2 regions of the Streptomyces sp. NBC_00076 genome follow, and region 2 is predicted to be linked to the other one. Evidence: riboswitches for the same ligand, from Rfam matches in the RefSeq annotation. Region 2 holds a riboswitch; the other holds the start of a gene.
What was found. Region 2 has a riboswitch for S-adenosylmethionine ahead of thrC (threonine synthase). Riboswitches for the same ligand answer to the same signal wherever they lie in the genome.
Positions count from the first base shown of each region.

Region 1: linked by a shared signal. The riboswitch ahead of OHA64_RS12870 (aminotransferase class V-fold PLP-dependent enzyme) and the one ahead of thrC (threonine synthase) in region 2 are both predicted to bind S-adenosylmethionine.

Region 1 is NZ_CP108242.1:2,812,018-2,816,222, reverse strand. Features, by position in the region: gene OHA64_RS12880 (cytochrome bc complex cytochrome b subunit) at 1-228, shown strand, start outside; gene trpD (anthranilate phosphoribosyltransferase) at 368-1,432, shown strand; SAM riboswitch class IV at 1,504-1,620, shown strand; gene OHA64_RS12870 (aminotransferase class V-fold PLP-dependent enzyme) at 1,798-3,159, shown strand; gene OHA64_RS12865 (Lrp/AsnC ligand binding domain-containing protein) at 3,233-3,514, opposite strand; gene OHA64_RS12860 (rhomboid family intramembrane serine protease) at 3,511-4,205, opposite strand, start outside.
Region 2 is NZ_CP108242.1:4,841,151-4,845,355, reverse strand. Features, by position in the region: gene OHA64_RS21850 (trehalose-6-phosphate synthase) at 1-561, opposite strand, end outside; gene OHA64_RS21845 (glucosyl-3-phosphoglycerate synthase) at 682-1,626, opposite strand; SAM riboswitch class I at 1,814-1,954, shown strand; gene thrC (threonine synthase) at 1,972-3,255, shown strand; gene OHA64_RS21835 (MoaD/ThiS family protein) at 3,369-3,644, shown strand; gene OHA64_RS21830 (cold-shock protein) at 4,075-4,205, shown strand, end outside.

The DNA of each region.
Region 1 (4,205 bases), 2.0 Mb from region 2:
CACGAGCCGCTCAGCCAGGAGCAGCTGCACACGCTCACCGCGCACGAGCAGTACGTGCCGGCCCAGATCGGCCCGACGGTCGACGAGAACGGCGTGGAGCGCAAGGTGAAGGGCTCCGAGAAGCTGCGCGCCAAGCTCAGCGAGGCGTACTACGGCGAGGAGGGGCAGATCCCCAAGCCGAGCGTCGAGGAGTACAAGGAGATCACCAGCGGCCACGGCCACCACTGATCCACCGCGTCGCCACACCACGGCAAGGGCCCCCGTCCGGTCTTCGGACGGGGGCCCTTCGCCGTGCCCGGCGCTGGATAGGGTGGAGCCGACGAGAAGAACGGTGTCCCGGCGTACGGGACCGAACCAGGAGCGGCTTATGAGCGCTGTGACCCCCGCTGGAGGCGGCACCGCGGCGGGCCGTTCCTGGCCCGAGGTGCTGAGCGCGCTGCTCGGCGGCCGGGACCTGAGCGCCGGTGACACGGCCTGGGCCATGGACCGGTTCATGAGTGGCGAGGCCACGGACGCCCAGATCGCGGGCTTCATGGTGGCGCTGCGGGCCAAGGGTGAGACGGTCGAGGAGATCACCGGTCTCGTCGACGCGATGTACGCGCACGCGCAGCCGCTGGACATCCCCGGACCGGCCGTCGACATCGTGGGCACGGGCGGCGACCGGGCCAAGACGGTCAACATCTCGACGATGTCCGCCATCGTGATCGCGGGCACCGGGGCGAAGGTCGTCAAGCACGGCAACCGGGCGTCGTCCTCGGCGAGCGGATCCTCCGACGTGCTGGAGAAGCTCGGCATCAACCTGGACCTGTCGCCCGAGGGCGTGGCCCGGGTGGTGGAGGAGGCCGGGATCACCTTCTGCTTCGCGGCCAGGTTCCACCCCTCGATGCGGTTCGTCGGCGCGGTCCGGCGGGATCTGGGGATTCCGACGTCGTTCAACCTGCTCGGCCCGCTGACCAACCCCGCCCGGGTCACCGCCTCGGCGATCGGCTGCTTCGACACCCGGATGGCGGGGCTCATCGCCGGTGTACTGGCCGAGCGCGGCTCGTCCGCGCTGGTGTTCCGCGGCGACGACGGTCTCGACGAGCTGACCACCACGGCCACCTCCCGGGTGTGGATCGTGCGCGACGGCAAGGTCACCGAGGAGGCCTTCGACCCGCGGCACGTCGGCCTCGAACTGGTGCCGGTGCAAGCGCTGAGAGGCGCCGACCCCTCCTACAACGCCGAGGTCGCCCGCCGCCTCCTGGACGGCGAGAAGGGGCCGGTACGGGACGCCGTCCTGCTGAACTCGGCGGCGGCGCTGGCGGCGCTGGAGCCGACCGGGGCGCCGCTGACGGAGCAGATCCGGGCCGGCATGGACAAGGCCGCGGAGTCCGTCGACTCCGGTGCGGCCAAGCGGACGCTGGAGCGCTGGGCGGCGGCCAGCAACGCCTGACGACGTGGCGATGTCCCGCGATCCGGACACGGGTTGCGGGACCACGATCACTCACGTACGTTTTTGCACCAGGTCATGAGTGACAGTCATGAGGCCCCGGCCGACTGTCCGGCAACCCTCCGTCCGTGGCGGGGTGCCCCGGGTGAAGACCAGGCCGCAGGCAGCGAGGTCTGCGGCAAGCGCGGACCCCTCGCACTCTTCCGAGTGAGCGCACCAGGGGTCCTGGTCGTCGAGGAGCCTTCCGTGAGCCAGCGAATGCGATAGGGCCGCAGAGCCCCGCCTCCGCACCCCCTTTTTCACCTTCACCCACGCTCGAGCCGTACCCGCTCGCGTGGGAACTCAGCTGCCACTCACGGGAGTTCGCCATGTCTGTCCCCACCGCTGTCGCCGCCCAGTCCGTTTGTGCCCCTCTGCCTGTTCTGGGTAGCGATGTCACCGTTCCGCTCGTCACGGGTGGCGAGGTGACCTACGCGGCGCTCGACTACGCGGCCAGCGCGCCCGCCCTGCAGCGCGTCTGGGACGACGTGGCGGCCTACGCGCCCTACTACGGCAGCGTGCACCGCGGCGCCGGCTACCTGTCCCAGCTCTCCACGGACCTCTTCGAGAACGCCCGCGGGACGGTCGCCGAGTTCCTGGACTGCCGCGCCGACGACCAGCTGGTCTTCACCCGGTCCACCACCGACTCCCTCAACCTCCTCGCCGCCGCGCTTCCGGCCGACTGTCAGGTCTTCGTCTTCGAGACCGAGCACCACGCCTCGCTGCTGCCCTGGCAGCACGCCCGGGTCAGCTACCTCGACGCCCCGCGCACCCCCGAGCAGGCGGTGGCCACCCTGGAGCGGGCCCTCGCCGAGCGGGACCCGCACGGCCCGGCCCTGGTCTGCGTGACCGGCGCCTCGAACGTCACCGGGGAGCTGTGGCCGGTACGGGAGCTCGCGGCCGCCGCCCACGCCCACGGCGCCCGGATCGTCCTGGACGCCGCTCAGCTGGCCCCGCACCACCCGGTCTCGGTGCGGGACCTCGACGTCGACTGGATCGCCTTCTCCGGGCACAAGCTGTACGCCCCCTTCGGCTCCGGCGTCCTGGCCGGCCGGGCCGACTGGCTGCGCGCGGCCGACCCGTACCTCGCGGGCGGCGGCGCCAGCCGCAAGGTCACGCGACGCGAGGACGGGGGAGTGGACGTGGAGTGGCACGAGAGTGCCGCCCGGCACGAGGCGGGTTCGCCCAACGTCATCGGCGCCTACTCCATCGCCGCCGCCTGCAAGGCGCTGACGGAGGCCGGCTTCGACACCCTGGTCGAGCGCGAGCGGTACCTGATCGAGAAGGTCCGCACCGGCCTCGCCGAGGTGCCCGAGGTCCGGGTCCTGTCCCTGTTCGGGGACGACGCCCCCCGGGTCGGCGTGATCTCGTTCGTCGTCGACGGCTGGAACAGCTCCCACTTCGCCGCCGCGCTCTCCGCCGAGTACGGCATCGGCGTCCGCGACGGCCTCTTCTGCGCCCACCCGCTGGTCCGCACCCTGCTCGGCAGCGAGCCCCAGACCCAGGGCGAGTGCGGCGCGCCCGAGGCCGCGCCCGGCGAGAAGTCGTTGAACGCCATCCGCGTGAGCTTCGGCGCGGGCACCCCGGACGAGCATGTGGAGCGCTTCGTCACCGCGGTGCGGGAGCTCGTGCGGGAGGGCGCGAAGTGGCGGTACCGGACGGAGGACGGCCGCTGCGTGCCGGCCGTCTGAGAAGCGTTCCGCTCTGGGGCCTGAGGTTCCGTAGGGCCTGGGGCGCTGGGACGGTGAGGCGGTGTTCAGTGGGTCAGGAGTCCAGCCCGATCGCGAACGCCGCCTCCAGGTCGTGCTGCGAGTAGGTACGGAACGCCACGTGCGTGTCCGTGCCCTCCACGCCGGGGATCTTGCTGATCCGGCCGGGGATGACCTCCGCCAGGTCCTCGTGCCGCCGCACCCGCACCATGGCGATCAGGTCGTACGTCCCGGTGACGGAGAAGACCTCACTCACGCTCTCCAGCGAGGCGATCGACTCGGCGATCTCGGGGATCCGGTCCACGCTGGTCTTGATGAGCACGATCGCGGTGATCACGGCTGGTTCTCTCCCTCGGGAGCCGGAGCTGGGGCGGATCTCACTTTAGTCCCACGTCCGAACCGCACCCACGCGTAACCGAACCCCAGCCCGAACCCCACCAGGTGGGCCAGGTACGCCACCCCCGGCCCCCCGGCCGCCTGGCCCGCCGCCAGCCACTGAAGGGCCGCCCAGAAGGGGAGGACGACCCAGGCGGGGAAGCGCAGCGGCAGGAAGAAAAGGAAAGGCAGGAGACTGGTCACGCGGGCCCCGGGGAACAGGTACAGGAACGCTCCGAGGACCGCCGAGATCGCCCCGGACGCGCCGACCAGGGACTGCTCGGAGTCCGCGTTGGCGGCGGCGTAACCGAGCAGGGCGAGGTAGCCGCAGCCGACGTAGAAGAGGGTGAACTGGACGTGGCCCATGCGCTCCTCGGTCATCACCCCGAAGACGTAGAGGAAGAGCATGTTGCCCAGCAGGTGCACCCAGCTGCCGTGCACGAAGAGGGCGGTGGCGGGCGTGAGCGCGGCTCGCGGTGACCCCTCGAACAGCTCGGTGGGGAGCACGCCCCAGCGGTGGAAGTAGGCCCGCTGCGCGGTGAGCAGCGTGTCGCCGGAGCCGTAGGCCGGATTCAGGCCGGCGGCCGGACCGATCAGGAAGAGCAGACAGCACAGTGCGATCAGCCCGTAGGTGACCGGTGCCGGTGACCTAC
Region 2 (4,205 bases):
GTCCGGCAGCATCCGGAAGTACTCCGGCGGCGCCCACGGCGTGTGCGAGAAGTGGCCGATCCGCAGGTCCGGGCGCAGTTCCCGGAGCAGGCCCGGGACCAGCGTCAGGTGGTAGTCCTGGACCACGACCGACGCGCCCTGCGCCGCCTCCTCGGCCAGCGCCTCGGCGAAGGCCCGGTTGTACGTCTCGTACGACGCCCACTGCCGCCGGAACTCCGTGTCGAAGACCGGCTCCAGCGGGGTCTGGTACAGCATGTGGTGGACGAACCACAGCACCGAGTTGGCGATGCCGTTGTACGCGTCGGCGTGCACGTCGGCCGGGATGTCCAGCATCCGCACGCCGTCCTCGCCGACCCCGCGCCGCACCGCCTCCCGGTCGCCGTCACCCAGCGCCGAGCACACCCACAGGGAACCCGCGTCCGAGCCGATCGCGGACAGCCCCGAGACCAGCCCGCCGCCGCCCCGTTTGGCGTGCAGCGAGCCGTCCTCGCGCACCTCGTACGAAACCGGGCCGCGGTTGGACGCGACGAGTACCTGAGCAGCACCGCTGGTGGAGGCCATACGCCACAACCTAGCCCGGCCCGGAAACGCTCAAACGTACGGATGACCTTCGCCACGGACCGTAGAAGCACGTACTACGGTCCGCGTCACACGGCGATGGCATACGACGGCACACCCGCGTCAGGCGACCTTCCGTGCCGTGTACTCCGCGATCTCCGCCATCGGCGGGCGCTCCTCCGTGTCGACCGAGTAGGTGCGTGGCTCGAAGCCGTCCCCGCTCCGTTCGAACTGGGTGAGGGAGGGCCGGATGAGGTGGCCGCGGGCCAGCCGGAGCTGGGCCGTGCGGTAGATCGCGGCGGACATGCGGCCCAGCGCCTGTCCGTCCTGGTGACGGTGGATGCGCACGCCGATGTCGACCTGGGCGAGGGCGTCGAGGCCCACCAGGTGCAGGGAGTCGACCAGCATGCCCAGCTCGATGCCGTACCCGACGGGGAACGGCAGCTGTTCGAGGAGGGAGCGGCGGGCCGCGTACTCACCGCCCAGCGGCTGGACGAAACCGGCCAGCTGCGGCCAGTGCATGTTCAGCAGTGGGCGGGCCATCAGTTCGGTGACCCGGCCGCCCTGACCGGCGGCGCCGCCCAGCGGACGGTCGTACATGCCCTTGACCAGGTGGACCCCGGGGTCGGTGAGCAGCGGGCCCACGATCCCGGAGACGAAGTCCGAGGAGAACTCCTTCAGGTCGGCGTCGATGAAACAGACGATGTCGCCGCCGGTGACGAGGAGCGAGCGCCACAGCACCTCGCCCTTGCCGGGGACGGTCGGTATGCGGGGCAGTATGTCGTCGCGGTGGACGACTCTCGCCCCGGCCGCGGCTGCCACCTCGGACGTGCGGTCGGTCGATCCCGAGTCCACGACGACGATCTCGTCGACGAGCGGGACCTGCTGCATGAGGTCGTGACGGATCACGGCGACGATGTCACCGACCGTCTCCTCCTCGTTCAGCGCCGGCAGCACCACGCTGACCGACTGGCCCGTGGCGCGTTTCGCTGCCAGGATCTTGTGGAGCGGGCGATCGGTCTTCGACCAGGAGCGGGTGCTCAGCCAGCGCTCGACTTCATTCAGCACAGTGCGCGGCTCCTCTGCGTTCTCTCGGCGAGCTGCTGTCCATGGCCTCGTGTGGGCCATGTGATCCATCTCGCGGTTCGGACGGCTATCTCAACTGTCCTGGCCTTCGGTTACAGTCTTGAACAACGCGGATGACCATCGCATGTCGGGGGTCGCCGCCTCGTTTCACCGATCAACAACCACATACCGCTCATCCAGAGGGGCAGAGGGATACGGCCCGATGAAGCCCCGGCAACCCTCCAGTCGGTTCTCGTCACCAGCGAGGCTCCCGACTAGGGAAGGTGCCAAATCCGTCTCACGGCGAAGTGCGTCGTGAGGAAGATGAGGAGAAAGGGCCTCGCCTCCATGGCTGTGCAGACTGATGCAAGCACCACGAACACCGTAGACCTCGGCCCCGCCGCAGCGCTGAGCTGCCGCGAGTGCGGTCACCGCGTGCCCCTCGGCCCGGTCTTCGCGTGCGAGGAGTGTTTCGGCCCGCTCGAGATCGCCTACGACTTCTCCGCCTACGACGCCGAGGAGCTCCGCAAGCGGATCGAGGCGGGCCCCGCGAACATCTGGCGTTACGCGCCGCTGCTGCCCGTCCCGGCGGACGTGGCCGACAAGCCCAACATCAACCCCGGCTGGACCAAGCTCGTCAAGGCCGACAACCTGGCCCGTGAGCTGGGCGTCGACGCCGGCAAGCTGTTCGTCAAGGACGACTCGGGCAACCCGACGCACTCCTTCAAGGACCGGGTCGTCGCCCAGGCCATCGAGGCCGCCCGCGTCTTCGGGTTCACCACCCTGTCCTGCTCCTCCACCGGCAACCTCGCCGGTGCGGTGGGCGCCGCCGCCGCCCGGGCCGGCTTCCGTTCCTGCGTGTTCATCCCGCACGACCTGGAGCAGGGCAAGGTCGTCATGGCCGCCGTCTACGGCGGAGAGCTCGTCGGCATCGAGGGCAACTACGACGACGTGAACCGTTTCTGCTCCGAGCTGATCGGCGACCCGGCCGGCGAGGGCTGGGGCTTCGTCAACGTCAACCTGCGGCCGTACTACGCCGAGGGCTCCAAGACGCTGGCGTACGAGATCTGCGAGCAGCTCGGCTGGCAGCTCCCGGACCAGCTGGTCGTGCCGATCGCCTCCGGCTCGCAGCTCACGAAGATCGACAAGGGTCTGAAGGAGCTCATCGAGCTCGGGCTCGTCGAGGACAAGCCGTACAAGATCTTCGGTGCGCAGGCCGAGGGCTGCTCGCCGGTGTCCGTCGCCTACAAGGCCGGGCACGACGTGGTCCGGCCCCAGAAGCCGAACACCATCGCCAAGTCGCTGGCGATCGGCAACCCGGCCGACGGTCCCTACGTGCTCGACATCGCCCGTCGCACCGGCGGTGCGGTGGAGGACGTGAACGACGAGCAGGTCGTCGACGCGATCAAGCTGCTGGCGCGGACCGAGGGCATCTTCGCGGAGACCGCGGGTGGCGTGACGGTGGGTGTGACGAGGAAGCTGATCGAAAACGGTCTTCTCGACCCGGCCAAGACCACGGTGGTGCTCAACACCGGCGACGGGCTCAAGACGCTGGACGCGGTGGCGGGAACGGGGCTGACCGCGACCATTCGTCCCAACCTGGAGTCGTTCCGTGAGGCCGGGCTCGTCTGAGAGGTAGTCGTCCGTCTGCGGGCCGGTGCGGCCGGTCGCGCCCGCGCGACGGCAGCCGCACATCCCACACAGCCCCGCGCCCTAGGCCAGTAACCCCGACCGGAGGTCACATCGTGAGCGTCAACGTCCGCATCCCCACCATCCTGCGCACCTACACCGGCGGCAAGGCCGAGGTCGCCGCCGAGGGGGGCACCCTCGGCGAGGTCATCGCCGACCTGGAGAAGAACCACACCGGCATCGCCGCGCGCGTTCTCGACGACCAGGGCAAGCTGCGCCGGTTCGTCAACGTGTACGTGAACGACGACGACGTCCGCTTCGAGCAGGGTCTGGAGACCGCGACCCCGGACGGCGCCGGTGTCTCCATCATTCCGGCCGTCGCCGGCGGCTGATCATTACCTTCGGTAACTTCAGTTACCGAGCGTTCATCGAATTGCCCCCTCCGTAAGAGAAGCGGAGGGGGCAATTCAATGTGGTTGAGCGCGGTACAGTTGGGGAAGGCGCCGCCGTTTTACAGGTCGGCAGCCTTGATTTCTTCCTTACGCCCGACAAGATGTAGCCAAAGTGTGCGCCTCTTTCGTGGCTTTTGTGTTCTTTGTGGGGTCCGACTTGCCCCGAATTCAGGTGAATTCTCACCACATTCCGGATCGCTCGCGTCCAGAATTCTCGTCCGATTGACCTGTTGCAGACGGCAGTTGGGCGGATACATTCGGCCGCGGTCGACGCGTTCCGGCGCACGCCCCCAATCATGTGGGGGGTGAGGTCTGACCCGGATCCATGAAGTGTGGATCTGTGCAAGGGCCAGTAATAGGGGAGTTAGGCATGGCTCAGGGCACCGTCAAGTGGTTCAACGCGGAGAAGGGGTACGGCTTCATCGCGGTCGACGGTGGTGCGGATGTTTTCGTCCACTACAGCGCCATCCAGATGGACGGGTACCGCACCCTGGAAGAGGG